DNA from 4 places in the Solibacillus sp. FSL W7-1324 genome. Region 4 is predicted to be linked to each of the others. Evidence: riboswitches for the same ligand, from Rfam matches in the RefSeq annotation. Region 4 holds a riboswitch; each other region holds the start of a gene.
The links. A riboswitch is a leader RNA that binds a small molecule or an ion and turns the genes downstream of it on or off. The one in region 4 is predicted to bind thiamine pyrophosphate.
Positions count from the first base shown of each region.

Region 1: another riboswitch for thiamine pyrophosphate. It lies ahead of tenA (thiaminase II); the one in region 4 lies ahead of MKY71_RS09580 (3-oxoacyl-ACP reductase).
Region 2: another riboswitch for thiamine pyrophosphate. It lies ahead of thiT (energy-coupled thiamine transporter ThiT); the one in region 4 lies ahead of MKY71_RS09580 (3-oxoacyl-ACP reductase).
Region 3: another riboswitch for thiamine pyrophosphate. It lies ahead of thiW (energy coupling factor transporter S component ThiW); the one in region 4 lies ahead of MKY71_RS09580 (3-oxoacyl-ACP reductase).

Region 1 is NZ_JBBOYH010000001.1:2,453,610-2,457,877, forward strand. It holds gene thiE (thiamine phosphate synthase) at 1-452, opposite strand, end outside; gene thiD (bifunctional hydroxymethylpyrimidine kinase/phosphomethylpyrimidine kinase) at 436-1,248, opposite strand; gene thiM (hydroxyethylthiazole kinase) at 1,245-1,988, opposite strand; gene tenA (thiaminase II) at 1,966-2,658, opposite strand; TPP riboswitch at 2,735-2,833, opposite strand; TPP riboswitch at 2,900-2,998, opposite strand; gene MKY71_RS12160 (NAD(P)H-dependent flavin oxidoreductase) at 3,178-4,158, opposite strand.
Region 2 is NZ_JBBOYH010000001.1:3,153,416-3,157,683, reverse strand. It holds gene MKY71_RS15835 (SMC family ATPase) at 1-1,711, shown strand, start outside; gene MKY71_RS15830 (hypothetical protein) at 1,758-1,889, opposite strand; gene MKY71_RS15825 (DUF4870 domain-containing protein) at 1,958-2,290, opposite strand; TPP riboswitch at 2,406-2,514, shown strand; gene thiT (energy-coupled thiamine transporter ThiT) at 2,616-3,182, shown strand; gene map (type I methionyl aminopeptidase) at 3,372-4,124, shown strand.
Region 3 is NZ_JBBOYH010000001.1:2,854,241-2,858,508, forward strand. It holds gene MKY71_RS14190 (nucleotidyltransferase) at 114-896, shown strand; gene MKY71_RS14195 (cupin domain-containing protein) at 953-1,525, shown strand; TPP riboswitch at 1,635-1,723, shown strand; gene thiW (energy coupling factor transporter S component ThiW) at 1,817-2,317, shown strand; gene MKY71_RS14205 (VOC family protein) at 2,765-3,160, opposite strand; gene MKY71_RS14210 (methyl-accepting chemotaxis protein) at 3,278-4,268, opposite strand, start outside.
Region 4 is NZ_JBBOYH010000001.1:1,971,295-1,975,562, forward strand. It holds gene MKY71_RS09575 (IS110 family transposase) at 1-683, opposite strand, end outside; PreQ1 riboswitch class I at 909-955, opposite strand; gene MKY71_RS09580 (3-oxoacyl-ACP reductase) at 1,096-1,857, opposite strand; TPP riboswitch at 2,015-2,113, opposite strand; TPP riboswitch at 2,172-2,270, opposite strand; gene MKY71_RS09585 (hypothetical protein) at 2,554-3,006, opposite strand; gene MKY71_RS09590 (5-methylcytosine restriction system specificity protein McrC) at 3,003-4,070, opposite strand; gene MKY71_RS09595 (AAA family ATPase) at 4,057-4,268, opposite strand, start outside.

The sequences.
Region 1 (4,268 bases), 480 kb from region 4:
AACATCAGCCCTACCGGTGCTCTCGCATCATCTTTTGAGGTAGTTTGATAAATTGGACCAATCCCCGCATAATCAGCGCCGTTTTCCATGGCCAATTCCAGTTGCTCCATTGTATGCACCGAAACTCCGACAATCTTATTTTTTGCAAGTGATCTAAACTTTTCGATTTTGATATCTTCCTGTCCTACATGAATTCCATCTGCATCTAAGTTTAATGCAAGTTCGACATCATCATTGATAATGAACGGTACTTTATATATTTGGCACAGCTTTTGGCATTGCCGGGCAAATTGAATGTACTCATCACCTTTTAAAGCATTTTCACCTTTTTCCCTCAGCTGGAACATCGTAACTCCTGCCTGTAGCGCCTCTTCTAAAACAAGGAGCGGGTCGCGTTTACAATTGATTGTTCCCATAACAAAATACTTATTTAAATCAAAAAACATGGACATTGCACAACCCCCGCTGTTCATGATAAGCAAAATGATTTGTCGGGCCAAAGCCGTGACCAATATTGAGCGGATGACGAATAGCCAGTTGCACATATTTTTTCGCTTCTATAATGGCTGCCTCTATCGATCTTCCTTTTGCCATCTCCGCCGTGATTGCTGCGGAAAATGTACAGCCTGTTCCATGCGTATGCTTCGTATCCACTCGCTCTGTTTTCATTTTAAATGGTTGTTCCCCGCGAATGAAAACCGTATCTGTCGCATGCTTACCGCTTAAGTGACCACCTTTAATGACTACACATTCCAGTCCTAGACTTAAGAGATGCTGTGCCGCTGAATTAATATCTTCTTCAGTTTGAATTGTATAGCCAGTCAGAATTTCCGCTTCCGGAATGTTCGGTGTACAAACAGTTGCAAGCGGCAATAACTTTTCTTTAAGGGCTGTTGTTGCCTGCTGCTCGAGTAAACTGGCACCTCCCTTTGCAATCATGACTGGGTCAACAATTATCGGAATTGTTGTTTCTTTAAGCTGCGCGACTATCGCCTCGATAATTTCTGCACTAAACAGCATACCTGTTTTAATTGCTTTTATATCAAAATCTTGAAGTACCGCTTTTAACTGAGCTTGCACGAAATCAGGAGTTGTCGGAAAAATCCCGTGCACGCCTTCCGTGTTTTGTGCGGTTAGTGCGGTAATGACCGATGTACCAAATACACGTAATTCCTGAAACGTTTTCAAGTCTGCTTGAATGCCTGCACCGCCACCGCTATCTGAGCCTGCAATTGTACATGTAATCATCGTCGTCCCTCCGCTAAAAGTTCTAGTTCATTCAAGAAGTTAGTATGGAAAGTTCCTATAGCTGCAACAGAATTGGCACTCGCCTGTTTATATTCATTGAGCAGAGTTTGTAAGTCATTAAACGGTTCTTTACTGTTTGCAAGCACCGCAGCACAAAAGGCACTCAATAAGCAGCCGCTCCCAGTCATTTTTGTCACTTTTTCATGACCACCCGTTACAAATTCAACTCTTTCCCCATCCGTAATCACATCTTGTTCTCCTGTAACGATTACAATAGATTGATAGTGATTCGCCAGCTGTTTGGCCGTCGCTGCAACATCGATATGTCCATTACCGCTATCAACACCTTTGGAAGTCCAATCCGCTCCCGCAAGAGCCGCCAATTCTCCAATATTGCAGCGGATAACATCAATCTTTAGAAGATAGAGCAATTGTCGTGCTGTCTCAATTCGAAACTTTGTTGCCCCTACTCCTACTGGATCCAGAACAACCGGAGTATGATGCTTATTTGCGCTAAATCCTGCTTCCTTCATCGATGCTACTGTCCGTTCATTCAAAGTACCCAAATTTAAAAGTAATGCACTTGACTGAGCAGCCATTTCTCCCGCTTCTTCGATCGCATCCGCCATTACCGGTGAGGCACCTACCGCAAGCAAACCATTCGCTGTAAAATTTGCGACGACATAATTTGTAATGCAATGTACTAACGGCTGATTTTTATGAATTGCTTGCAGGCTCATTGACATACACCCCTTGTTCCCAGTTTTGCTTCGTCCAAGGCATCTCCCAAAACATCCATTCGTAATAACAGCTTTTCTTAAAATGTTCCTGCAAGACTTTTACCTTTGCTGGTTGTTCTTTCGCATATCGATCCAGCATTGACTTTTGTATTTCAATATTTTGTAGCATCTCCTCGGACGCATAGAGTGCAATCCATTGTTCATAAAGGGGGACATTCGGACGTGCATCTTTTAACCTTTGCCCAATTTCCTGATACAGCCACGGGCAAGGTAAAATTGCCGCAAATGCTTCAGCTACATCTCCGTTATGCACCGCATTATACATATGGCTTACATAGTTATAGGCTGCTGGAGCCGCTTCGAATTGCTCCAAATCATCCGCTGTCACGCCTAATTCTTTAAACGTTGTACGATGCAACTCCAACTCTGCGTCATGAATAAATTTTGCTGTTTGCAGAAAATATTGAACATCGTCATCCGTAGTCGCTTTTGCAGCTGCAAGAGCAAGAACTTTCGTATAATGTTTTAAATAATATGCATCCTGCAGCATATAAAACTTAAACTTCTCCAGCGGTAAACTTCCATCTGCAATCCCTTGTACAAATGGATGATAGAAGCTAGCCTCCCAATAAAAATCCGTTTCTTTCCTTACCTTTTCACAAAATCCCATTGTTACTCCTCCTTTTTGTTGGCGGAAGCACAAAAAAAGACGCCTCTATATAGAGAGACGTCCCCAAAAAGTGTAAGTACCACTTTTCATTGCTCCCTACGTCCGTATTAACGGCCAGGTTCCAAGGGTCAGGTTTTAACCTTCTCAACACTACTGTGTCCCCCCGCAAATCAAATGCGTGTATATTTGCAAAAGAAAGACTCCACGTAAAGGATACGCGGAGTCAAAGTAAGTACATATGTATAGCGTGTACTTTGCTCCCTACGTCCGTATTAACGGCCAGGTTCTAAGGGTCAGGTTTTAACCTTCTCAACACTGCTGTGTCCCCCCGCAAATGCATTTAATTACCCAGAGTGTAACAAATTAATTCAACCCGGGCAAGGGAATTCGAAAAATTATGAAATTACTACTATATTTAGGGAATCATTCCAGAAAGTAAAGCTATTTTTAGTGCTCAGAAAAAAACGCTATTTCCCCTTAGAGAAAATAGCATCTTTGTTTTACCGCAATCGACGTTGACTATTGTAAATGGGCTACTGTCGATCGTTTACCAGTCATTTCTTGATAAGCCTGCGCATATTCCTCAGCCAGTTTATCAACATATTGCTGGGTAGAGGTAATCTCTTTAATTGCACCAATTCCTTGCCCGCTTCCCCAAATATCTTTCCAGGCTTTTGCGTTATTATCGTTAAAGTTCATCGCAGAAGGATCACTTTCTTTGAGATTATTTGGATCCATCCCCGCATTCATAATAGAGCCTTTCAAATAATTTCCGTGGATTCCTGTAAATAAATTACTGTATATAATATCCTCTGCTGTACTATCCACAATCATCTGTTTATATTCTTGACGCGCAAAAGCTTCTTCCGTCGCGATAAATGGTGAGCCAATATAGCCGAAATCAGCACCCATCGCCTGTGCTGCCAATACGGAATGGCCTCGTGCGATGGATCCTGATAAAGCTAACGGTCCGTCAAACCATTCGCGGATTTCCTGTATAAGCGCAAATGGACTCTGCTGACCGGCATGGCCTCCTGCACCTGCTGCTACTGCAATGATACCGTCCGCACCTTTTTGAATCGCTTTTTTTGCAAAATAATTGTTGATGACATCATGGAAAACAATGCCTCCATAACTATGCGCTGCCTCAAAAACTTCTTCGCGTGCCCCAAGTGAAGTAATAATAAGCGGAACTTTATATTTCACACAAAGCTCCATATCCTGTTCCAGGCGGTCATTTGTTTTATGAACAATCTGGTTAATGGCAAATGGCGCTGCCGGCCGATCCGGATTTTTGGCATTATAGCTTGCCAACTCCTCTGTAATTTCAGCTAACCATTCATCTAGCTGGCTTGCCGGCCTTGCGTTCAGCGCTGGCATCGACCCGACAATTCCTGCCTTGCATTGCGCAATGACCAATTTTGGATTGCTAATAATAAACAACGGTGCCCCAATTACTGGGATTCGTAAGTTTTGTAAGATTTCCGGAACATTCCCCATCAATAATCCCCCTTTTCTTCAGCTACTACTAATACTTCATCAATATTGACCAAATCTCCTTCTTAAATAGATGACAATCAAAAAAGTCAGATGAATAGTTTTTGATTTCA
Region 2 (4,268 bases), 1.2 Mb from region 4:
TGCTGCATTAACACGAAAAATTGAAATGGCTAAAGAAGTAGCTGCAATACAAATGAATGTTGATTCTCTAGTAAATCAGCTTGCCGGTAAGAAACGAATTGCTGATGAAGCACAGCAAAAGCTGAAAAATATGGAGCAGCAAATACGCAGCAATCATGCAACCTTTCTAGCAGCATCATTACACCACGGGGAAGCCTGTCCTGTATGTGGAAGCACTAATCATCCAGCCATTCATAACAGTGAAGCGGTTGTCATTGATGAGGATGCACTGGCACAACTGCGTCAAGAGGCCGATCGAACGATGCAAAGTTTTTACCAAGTTACTTCAAAGCTGGATGTGGAAAAGGCAACATTGGATCAGAAAATAAGTGCGCTTCAGTTACTTGATGCCCAGCTTTCAAAACTACATGAGTATGAACAGCATTTAGCAGAACTGACAGCGAAATTATCAAAGCAGAAACAGCAGCAGGCCCAGCTTGTCACAGAAAAGAAAATGATGGCCCAGCTTTTGGAAAGTAAAGAAGTACTGCAAGGCCGTATTGAAAAAGGTCAGCAATACGTAATCGATATTGATAAGCAATATGCGCAGGAAAAAGGGAAGCTTGAGCAAAGTGAACAGTCATTATTGCCACAGTTTTCTACATTGGATGAAGTAACGCAAGAATTGGCAAACCACCAGCAAAAACATCACCAGTTAAAAGCTGCGATTCAAAATGCCCTTGAAGCGATGCAAAAAATCCAATTGGATGAGAAATCTTGTGAAGTGAACTATCACCATGCCAAAAATCTTGTAACAGAAAAGCAGCAGGAATCTCTTTTAGCACAAAAAGAATTTGAATCCGCATTACAGCAGGAAGGATTCGATTTGGAAAAGTATAAAACTGCATTACTGCCATTAAATATACAGCAGCAAATTCAGGATGCGGTTGAAGCATATAAGCAAAATGTCCACACATTATCTGTTCAAATTGCTGAGGAAGAACCTTTGCTCGAAGGAAAAGAACAAGCCGATTTAACGGCAAGTGAGCAACAGATTCATGAGTTGAATGAGCAGATCGAGGAACATTACTCAAAAATGACATTGATCCAGTCCTATGTTGAACAATGTAAGGAGACGCGCGATAAACTCGACCAATCCGCGCAACAGATCGAAAGCTATAAAGAGAAACTAATGCAAGTCGAACATGTTTACAATTTAATTCGAGGTCAAAATGATGCGAAAATTTCATTTGAGCGTTTTGTTCAAATTGGTTATTTGGAAAAAGTGACACATGCGGCAAATGAACGTTTGCGTGTCTTATCAAATGGCCAATACTTCCTTAAATCTACAGGTAGAAAAGAAGGAAATGCCCAAAGCGGACTCAGCATTGATGTATATGACAGCCATACAGGGCAAACGCGGGATGTAAAAACACTGTCCGGCGGTGAAAAATTCAATGCCTCTCTTTCATTGGCATTAGGAATGGCCGATGTTATTCAAAGTGTTCAAGGAAGCGTGCATATCGATACGATGTTTATCGATGAAGGCTTCGGTACTTTGGATGAAGAGGCGTTAAGAAGAGCAATCGATATATTGATCGATCTTCAGCAAACAGGCCGCTTAATTGGCGTCATTTCCCATGTAGCCGAACTAAAAGCAGCAATGCCTGCCATCTTGCAAGTGCAAAAACTCAAAGAAGGCTACAGTAAAACAGAGATTATTATTAAATAACGCAAAAACACATTTCCCTCACGCAAAAGTGGGAAATGTGTTTTTGTTAGCGTTTTGGAGTTCGTCGTGTAGTTGCAGGTTGCGGTGTTGATTTTTTGTTGTCCATCATTTTTTTTATGATCGGGTACACGATTGGTCCATATTTAATTGCTGTTTTAATAAGCTTATTTAATTTCATTAGTAAACACTCCTTAACGAATACATTTCGTATAAAAAATATACCCAAAATAGGAGCTTTCATAAACATTAACGTAAAACTTTAATCGCTAGAACTAAATTCCAAATCGCCAGGATGAACGTAATAACGACTAAAAGAATAAATCCGATAAAATGCGAACTAAAGAAAAAATCCTGGAAACTTAAGGTCAACGTATCATTCAAGGAAAGAACGGAAGTAAAAAGGTAAATAATATACAGAATTCCTAATAGTATCGGTATGAGTTGAGAAATGAATGCTTTTTTAGAATGGCCTTTAACGGCATCATCTTTCGTAACAATAAATATAATTAACGGTAAAATAAACGGTGCAAAATAAAAACTTAAATAGCTTAATGCACTTAAACCTTTCGATTGATCCACTATTCATCACTCCTTCGTATCTATTATATGTAATTCTAGTACGTTTCAAAATAATAGCTGTTGAAAGTTGTAAAAATATTCGTTACAATGAGCATGTTCAAACAATAAAAATTAGATGTACCACAAGGGGTGCCGAGAAAGTCGGCTGAGATTGTGCACGGGATTGCACTGACTCTTTGAACCTGTAAGTTAGCACTTGCGTAGGGATGTGGATAGAATCCGACTGTTCAAACGATAGTCAGGCTTTTGTCCTGATTATCGTTTTTTTACTTTTTCTATCCCTCTTCACTTTTGTTACATCGGATAAAAAGAAAGGGGAATTGTTATGGACAGAAAGAAATTATTAATGATGGTGGAAATCGCAATATTTGCTGCCATCGGACTGGTATTGGATCAAGTATCCTTTAAGATGTGGGCACAAGGCGGATCGATCAGTTTTGTTATGGTACCGATCATGTTAATGGCCATCCGTTGGGGATTAACGGCGGGACTGACAACTGGCTTGCTGATCGGCGTCATGCAAATGATGTTCGGTGCGTACATTGTCCACTGGTTACAGGCAATTTTAGATTACGGGCTTGCCTTTACTGTAGTAGGGTTAGCGGCAATTGTGAGAAAGCCGTTATTAGAGGCTACACAATCGCTCAATAAAGTAAAAATGGCACTTTATATTGTCATTGGTGCACTTATAGGCGGAGCTTTAAGATTTGTTTCACACTTGCTCGCAGGTGTCGTATTCTTTAAAGAATACGCGGGCGATGATAATGTATGGGCCTACTCAATTATTTACAACAGTACTTATATGGTACCTGCTACTATACTTACGGCAATCATCGCAGTTATTTTATTCACATCTGCTCCTCGTTTGCTTCAAAAAGTAAAAACAACATAATATATAGAAAATACAAGGCTTGCAGCAAGGGATACTTCGCCCGCTGCAAGCTTTTTCTCCATTTAATAGTAGAAAGTCGTGCTAAATTAGTAATAAAACGGCAAATTTTAAAATCCTTGAACAATTACAACCGATTTTAAGTATGCTATAGTTAAGGATAGACATTGTTTAAGAGGAAGGAAGTTACACATGATTGTTACTACTCAAGAAGAAATCCAGGCATTTAAAAAAATCGGACGCGTTTGTGCTGAAATTCGTGAGGCGATGAAAGCTGCGACAGTACCTGGCGTGACAACGAAAGAATTAGATGAGATTGCAGGCCGTATGTTTGCAGAAGCAGGCGCGGTTTCCGGTCCTAAAGGCGAATATGATTTTCCGGGATATACATGCATTTCAGTAAATCACGAAGTTGCACATGGTATTCCAGGGAACAAGGTCATCAAAGAAGGCGATATTGTAAACATAGATGTTTCGGGCTCTTTAAACGGTTATTTTGCAGATACAGGTATTTCATTTGTCGTTGGTGAAGGTTATGAAGATAAAGAAAAACTTTGTACTGTAGCAAAATCGGCATTTGATCGTGCGATGACAAAGGTTAAAGCCGGTTCGAAATTAAACCAAATCGGTAAAGCGGTAGAGCGTGAAGCACGTGATCACGGTTTAACAGTAATTATGAACTTAACAGGTCATGGTTTAGGGAAATCATTACACGAAGAGCCAAACCATGTATTGAACTATTATGATGCTTGGGATACAACAATCATGAAAGAAGGTATGGTGTTGGCAGTAGAGCCGTTTATTTCGGCGAAGGCTGAGCATATCGTAGAATCAGGTGACGGCTGGACATTCATTACACCGGACAAATCATTAGTTGCCCAAATCGAACACTCGATTATTGTAACAAAAGATAAACCAATCATTTTAACTTCATTGGAAGACTAAGTTATAAACGTGGGAGCACTCAGTGCACCCGCGTTTTTTTGTTCTATAAAAACTAGGTATAAACATAAAATAATCAAATGATTCAAATAAATGACTGCAACAATTACCAATTCCATATACTTTCAAGTAAAATATACATAAATA
Region 3 (4,268 bases), 880 kb from region 4:
CATTTTTTTATTTATTAGAACAATGCAGGACGATATTAGAAGTTTTCGAGATGCATTGTATTGAAACTATTTCCAGCCTGTCGTCGTAGAATATATAAATTGGAGGTGGATGGATGAGGAACTTCGCTTTATATATGATGTTTATCGGGATATTGATTACCGCCATCAGCGGGAACTGGATCATCTTTAATTATGATAATGTCACGATTTATCCGAAGGCTTCTTATGTAATTTTCGCAATCGGGTTAGTCATTGTAGCAGGCGCATTTGTCATGAGCCGTTTCACTGCGTACCGTGAAACTTCACGGACAGTTGATAATCGAGACGCTTTGAACAGATGGCTTATGGCGAATTATCCGGTTAATAAATGGTTAATCGTCCTCATCATTCTTCCTCTTTTGCTTGCACCGTTTTATAGCTGGTCGCTGCTTTTTAAGTTATTGAAGTGGTATATACTTGCGGGGAGCATGATAGCCGGCATCATTTTCATTCTGCAAGGTGAACGGGTAGAAGATGATGCAGATTGGCAGTATAAAGGGAAAACAAAGAAAATGCTGGAGCTGATCGATTACCGGAAACATCCGTTTAATATTTCGCTTATTCTTTTTATTCTCGTCATCGGAAGTTTTATTTTGAGTAAGCAGTGGAATATTCCACTCCATATGGATGTTGGCGGCAATCCGTACTACGTCACTACTTTGCCGATCAGTGCATCTGTTATGTCCGCACTCATGGTGATGAGTACGTTTATTTATATAATTAATCATGGGGATTTCTTCGGTTTCCGTAAAGCTGAGCTAAGTTATGAACGAGTCATGGCTGCCCACTTTGGAGAAATTTTTATGTGTGGTCCTACATTGTGTCTGTTAATTTTCACTTGGATTATTTCCTTATAGGCACGAAAAGGTAATTTTTTGCATACTTTAACAGCAATAATAAAAGAGGTGAACGATTGAATTCGAATCATGATTATACAGCGGCGCAACCGCAGTTTACATTCGATATTAATAAAAATGCATTGTTTGTTAAAGATCAGCATAATTTTATCAACCTGCTTGGCGTGAACCAGTTGAATACGCTGGATAATATATCGCTGCTCGATATTTATTTGAGTGCCAATAATGTCATTGAGCCGCACTATCATCAAAATGCGGCGGAACTTGTTTACTGTATTACGGGAAGGGCGATTGTTTCGATCTTGAATCCATTCACGAAACAGCTGTTGCATTTTCCGATTGGCCCCGGTCAAGTGGCAAACGTTCCTCAAGGCTGGTGGCATTATGAAGTTGCTACGCAAAATAATACGCATCTGCTAGCCATTTTTAATGCTCCGACACCGGAAGTGATTTTAGGTTCCGACCTGCTTAAGCTGACACCGGCAAATATTATGGCCCATACTTATGGCATGAATGAAAATCTGTGGCAGCAGGCAGTTGCACCTGTCCGACCTAATACTTTCATCGGTCCGCCAAACCCTTGGCAGCACGCCCAGCCCGCTAATTATGGCGGCGGATATGAGCAGTGAATGCACTCGGTCAAAGGGAGTAAGTTTCAAAAAAGTGCTTGCATTGTGAAGTGGTCATGTTATGATTATTGTGAAATTAACCTAATATTGGAAGCAGATAATCTGCTCGTCAAACTACTAGGGGCGCCTTTTGGCTGAGAAGTACCCTTTGCACCTGATCTAGGTAATACTAGCGTAGGAAAGTAGTGTCGATTCCCTATTTTTATTTTTTTATAGGCTACGATACCACTTTCTTCATTGAAAGTGGTTTTTTTGTTGCAAAAATTTATTTGTAAAGGGTGGATGGTTGAAATGAATAAAACGAGAAAGCTTACATACTCCGCGATTATAGCAGCGATTACAACGATTCTCAGCAGTATGGTGTATATCCCATTAGGATTCGCGAAAATTTTTCCGATACAGCATTTTGCCAATGTCGTCTCGGCCGTACTTCTCGGTCCATGGTATGCGGTATTGCAGGCGTTTCTTACATCGACGTTAAGAAACTTGATGGGGACAGGCAGTCTATTTGCTTACCCTGGAAGCATGATTGGTGCTCTTCTCGCGGCATTGTTGTTTGCGAAAACGAAGAAGCTGGCGTTTGCCGCTTTGGGTGAAGTAGTCGGGACAGGGTTGCTTGGTGCAATGGCTACTTATCCGATTGCGATATTATTTTTAGGTCAGGAAGCGGCGCTGTTCGGTTTTGTCCCGGCCTTTATGATGAGTTCGTTTGCGGGTGCAATTTTAGGCTATGGTTTGCTGAAAGTGATGGTGAGAAACCGGGCGTTTGGCGGGATGCTTAATGCGGGGTGAGTCGCTGGGGTTGGGGGCGGTTTTATTAGAAGATTTTCGGTAGTTATTAGAACATTTGGGCGGGTTATTAGAACTTCTGGGGTGGTTATTAGAACAATTTTTTGCTAGAGAATTTTTTGTATTGGTATATCGATTTTATTAGAAGAATTGGTGCGGATATTAGAACTTTCGCGGGTTATATTAGAACAATTTATTTATATAGAACTGTTTTCACCGGCTTACCGATTTTATTAGAAGATTTGAGCGTTTATTAGAACATCCGGGCAGGATATTTGAAGATCAGTGGACGATATTAGAACATATGACAGACTTATTAGAACAACCGATACTTATATTAGAACATCTCACTTTTATTAGAAGATTTTAAAATATATTAGAACAACTCAGACCTTTATTAGAAAATGAAAAGCCGGGTATCAATCAACGCATGACACCCGGCTCATTTCATTAAGCTAAATTAATCTGCCATGACACGCCGTAACGGTCATTGAGCCAGCCGAACTTCTTACTGAACCCGTAATCCCCGATTGGCATTAGCGGATGGCCGCCTTCAAGCAGTTTTTCATACAGATAGTCGGTTTCCTCTTCTGTATCACATGTAATAAAAATAGAAAATGACGGTGTGAAGTCAAATTCATGTTTCAAATTACTGTCAATGCACATAAATTCCTGGCCTTTAATCGAAAAAGTCGCTTGCATGACTGTTCCTTCGTCTCCGCCTTCATTTGCTCCATAGCGGACAATGCTCGTAATTTCCGCGTCCTCGATCACGGATGTGTAGAAGTTCATTGCTTCTTCTGCAACACCGCCTTGAAACATTAAAAATGGTTTTGCGCTTTTCATTGTACCCTTCCCCTTCTGAAATCAAATTTACTCCACTTCAATTTAGCCTATTTTAACCTTTTCCGCGAACTTTTCTACCTATTTAAAGGCATCTCCCAACTAGAAGATGCCTTTTGTTTAATATTTAAATTTCGCGATAACGAGCTGTAATTCCTGTGCCAGTTCCGTTAAAGCTTGTGCTGATGATGAAATTTCTTCAATGGCGATGAGCTGCTGTTCCGAAGATGCGGCTACTTCTTCTGAAATCGCAGCATTGTCTTGCGCAAATAATGCCATTTCTTTTACGCTGGAAGATGTTTCGAGAATCGACGCAGACACTTGCTGTGCTGTTGCCGATACTTCCTCTATTTGCGGTGTTACTTGCTCCATGCTTTCGATAATCGTAGAGAACTTCGCCAATGCTTCGTTGGAAACTTCCACACCGTTTTCTACTTCGTGCGAAATGCGGTCCATAATCGAGACCGTATTTCCCGTGTCATTCTGAATTGCTGAAATGATTTCATAAATATCCTTCGTTGACTGATGGGACTGGTTTGCCAGTTGTTTCACTTCATTGGCGACAACCGCAAAACCTTTCCCGTGTTCGCCTGCTCGTGCCGCTTCAATCGAGGCATTTAATGAAAGCAAGTTTGTCTGTTCAGCAATTCCTGTAATAATATTTAAAATCGAATTTACCTGTTTTGAACGTTCATTTAATGACTGGATCGTTTGATGGGATGCAATGACCGACTGATGGATCGATTTCATCTGATTGACGATATTTTCAACAGACTGACCGCCATCATAGGCCTGTTTCGTCGTTTCGTTTGTCAGGGCTGAAACTTGCGCCGAGTAATTCGCGATTTGTACCGCACCCTCCGTTATTTCCTCGAATGCATGGACACTTGTATCGACACTGTCCTTTTGCTTTTCCGCGCTTACCGATACTTGCTGAATCGAAGTAGAAACTTCCTGTGTCACAGCAGTCGTCTCTTCAGAGTTCGCCGACAACTGTTCTGCTGAGGCAGCGACAAGTTCCGCATTTTGCTCAATTTTTTGGATGAGGGATTTCAGGCTTTCCTGCATATCCGCGAACGCTTGTCCCAACTGTCCAATTTCGTCAGTCGTT
Region 4 (4,268 bases):
AGCTGTGGGCTTTTCAGACCGTCTACCTGGCGATATAAAAATAGTAACTCTTCTGGTGATTTGCCTACAATATCTGTTGGTAATGGTGTTTTTTCAAGTACCGCATACGCCATTTTCCCAAAGCTTTTAAACACTTGTGTGAATTCAGGAAAAAAGCGATCCAGCCAACGAATCATGCGATTTTGTAGGGCATTTAAGTCTTCTTGAATCTTTGAACGTAATGTCGCACCATTTCGTAACTCCGCTTCGATACCTTCGAGATGTCGTGGATAGCTGAAGCGACCATCTCGCATGAGGCGAGCAATGACAAGTGCGTCTTTTTGGTCATTTTTCGTTTGAAGATTGTCGTCCAATTCCTTGGAACGATTGACGTGCATTGGATTGACCATCACGAATGGTATTCCGTAGCTTGTCAGAAACGCCGCCAAGTTCATCCAGTAGTGTCCTGTTGGCTCAAAACCAACGAGGATTTCCTGTTTTTCATGAGTGGTTTTTAGAGCGAGTAAGCGCTCATAAAAGCCTTCAAATCCAATGCGTGACTGTGTAATAGGAAATGATTTTTGGAGCACTCGGCCTCGATCATCAATAGCGCAAGCAAAATGTTTGTGCTTCGCAATATCGATACCGATTACTAGTGTATTTTCAGAAACTTGATTAATTTTTTCATTCGTATTAAAATTCATTGTTGTAAGTCCTCTCTGTGGATGTGCGAGTCAATTTTCCGGTTGACACTCAAGCATCATACAGGAGGGCTTTTTTGTTTTCAAGTCCCCGAAAATCCTTCTAACAGGAATGCTCCTTAAGTTAATACCGGAGTATTCCAAGGAGGGTGAACTATAACATCTCTAATCAAACTACTGGAGGCATAAAAAAAGCCACATCCAATATGGACATGGCGTAATATACATGTATCCATAGTTTTTTATAGAGGGTATCAGCTATGAACCTCTCCTGAACAACTCAGGTATTTCAATAATTTACATTGTAGTATATATAGTTCTTACTGTAAATCAATATTTTCAAAATTATGCTTTTCTCCACATCCCAGGATGCCTATCAGTAGGATTCATCTTAAAGAGAGATACAAGTTTGCTCTTAATCCATTACAAGACCGCCATCAACGACTAAATTCTGCCCAGTGATGGCACTTCCCCAAGGAGATGCAAAGAATAATGCCACTTCCGCTAATTCTTTTGGTGTTGTCACTCTTTGTAAAGGGGTTGTGGTTTCAATCAATTGAAATACTTCTGCTGTTGTCACTTTACTCGCATCCGTTTGTTTTAAAAGTCCGCCAGACATCATATTGACAGTAACGCCATACGCCCCTAACTCTTTCGCCATGTTACGTGTAAATCCGAGCAATGCTGCTTTAGCGGTTGTATATTCATGATAAGCTACTACCGGATTCTGAAATAAGTTTGTCCCAATATTGATAATACGACCAAATTCCAGTTCTTTCATATCCTCAATGCATGCTTGAATACTATTTAAAGCACCCTTAATCGTTCCTTCAAATTGCTTATTGTAATCGGTCCATTGAAGCCCAAACACATTTTTTTGTGTGAGTGGATTAAATTCAAAATCAATTAATGCATTATTAACAATAGTAGTTATCGGTGTATGAAAATACTCTTTTGCCTTTTTAACCATTTGCTGCACTTCTTGTTGATTGCGGATATCTGCTTGTAAAGCGATAACTTGAGAACCCAAACTTTGTGCTAAATGTTGCGCTTTTTCCTCACTCTTATAATAATTCAGTACGACATTAGCTCCCTCTTTGACAAATGCTTTTACGAGTTCTTCTCCAACACCTCTACTTGCGCCTGTAACTAAAACGGTTTGTTCATGTAATTTCATCATCATTTCCCCCTACTTATTTTTTGTTAGTTGTTTGAATAACCAGACCATTTTCAAACTTCCCATAAAACTCTATCCATTTTCCTCCTCGCTGGATTTAGATGGACGTATGTGCAAAAAACGTCTCTATTAATATAGAGACGCCAAAAAAGTGTATACTACACCTATAATTGCTCCCTACGTCAGTATTAACTGTCAGGTTCTAAGGGTCAGGTTTTAACCTTCTCAACACGAATGTGTCCCCCTGCAATTAAAGTATTTGCAAAAGAAAAGCTCCACGTAAAATACGCGGAGCCATAGTAAGTACAGAAAAAACTATTATGTACTTTGCTCCCTACGTCCGTATTAACGGTCAGGTTCTAAGGGTCAGGTTTTAACCTTCTCAACACAGCTGTGTCCCCCTGCAAATGCATTTAATTAGTTTGATTCTATCAAAATGGGTTCAATAAAACAAGTAATCATAAGTTAAACTAGAAATAGCCTACAGTATAGATATTTAATATTACACATTTACCCCAATCTTTATCACGCCCAATAAACGAAATTCTCATTAATTTAATCAGCATCTGTTTGCGTTGCTTTTTCCTATTTAAAAAAGCAATAGAGAAATGATAACGGACGAGTTCAAAACTAAACATGTGAATATTGTATTGCACTTCTGGTGGTCTATAAAAGATAACTATATCTCTCTTAAATTTATATTCTCTTAATTTTCTTTAACTGTGATTCTCTTATTATCTCTCTTTTCCCGTGGGTAATTTCGTTATAAGTATAATAAGTATGGGACTGCATATTACCTTCTTTTGGAATTGGTAAATGGTTCAAATTCTTTTCGATTTTTAGAATATAAAACTTATAATCTTCCTTTTCACCAAATCCAAAAGTATATTTCCGTTCATTTATATAACCTCGAAGTCGCTCTTTAATATCAGTGTTTAAAAAGCTGATCTGCTCATATATATTTTGTTCTTCAGGCTTTAAAACTAGCTCATTTTCAATACTGTATAATGTATCCATAACACCACCGACTTTTCTGAACGTCATATATTGTGCTTCCTTATATGTCCTCGGATGAGGATGGGCGTGTATTAGATACTTTTTAATCAAATCCATTGTTTGTGCAGCTGGTAAGGATATAACTTCTTTCATTGATTTACCCCCTTCATTAATGCAAAAAATTGATGAGCATATGCTAATAGGTCTTTCTTTATACCTTTAAAATCTTGCTGTAAATTTAGAGATACGACATAAATTGGATTACCTTTAATGTGATAAATATGATTTGGTTGATTTAATGCGGTAGTTTTCGCATAAAGTATCATACCTGCTACCGTTTCATCTGGATCATTTTTCCAATTATTTACATACGTAAATATTTGATAAAGATTACCAGATTTTTGTTTTGCAACCCCACCTTTAAACCTTGCTACCATATTCTCAGAATAAAATTTAGTATCCACTATCAAAGTCATTTTATCTTTCTTAAGTACAAGATCAGTTTGCATAATCGGTAAAGCATCTGTGAATTCATCATCAACATTCCAATGAATTTGGGGGTGAGATACATTATATTTCGTTTCACGTTTGAAAAATTCATAGATGAACTTTTCATATAAAGTTGATAGTCTTTGTTCATCTTGAACCTCTTTCATTAGTTGAGATGTAGAACTTTCATCAAATAATAATTGCTCATATAGATATCTACATACATCTACAATAAACTGGTAGCGAATATCTTGGCGGTTATATCTCACGTTTTTCCATAGCTTCAAATCTAACTCTACATCTGATACCTCTGTAAAATACGGCAGCAAACCGTAAAACAATCTACGCATTTTTCGACTTATTTTATTTGAACGAGATAGGTAAACGAGTGTCGCTTTAATAATTTGATTCAACAATATATTTTCTGAGAATTCATCATAAACCACTGAGATTTTCTTATTTACCAATGTATTTTTCTTTATCGTGGAATTGATATCAATTTTCCCCTTAATAACATTGGAAGTCTCTTCAATGCTTATATAATCTTTACTTAATCCTCCGCGAATCAAAACAGGTATACCAATCATTAAAATTTCTGCGTATAGCTCTTTGATGTCCTCAAACTTTTCTGTCCCGATTTGTTTATACTCAGAAAGACTTAACGTTTGATATGCATAGGAAAGCATATAGTATATATTACGAATAGGAATATTATTATTTCTCTCCATCGTAACAACCTCTTAGTCGCTCAGCCCAATGATTTACCTTCTGCTCATCATCAAACCAATACTCGAATAACTGTGGAATAATTTCATATTCAATAACTTCCTCTACTCGATTTGTAGCATCTACTTTATAAGCATCCCCTACAAAATAGCTATGTCCAATTTGAAAGCCTGTCCCTAGTTCTTCAACAATTTGATTAT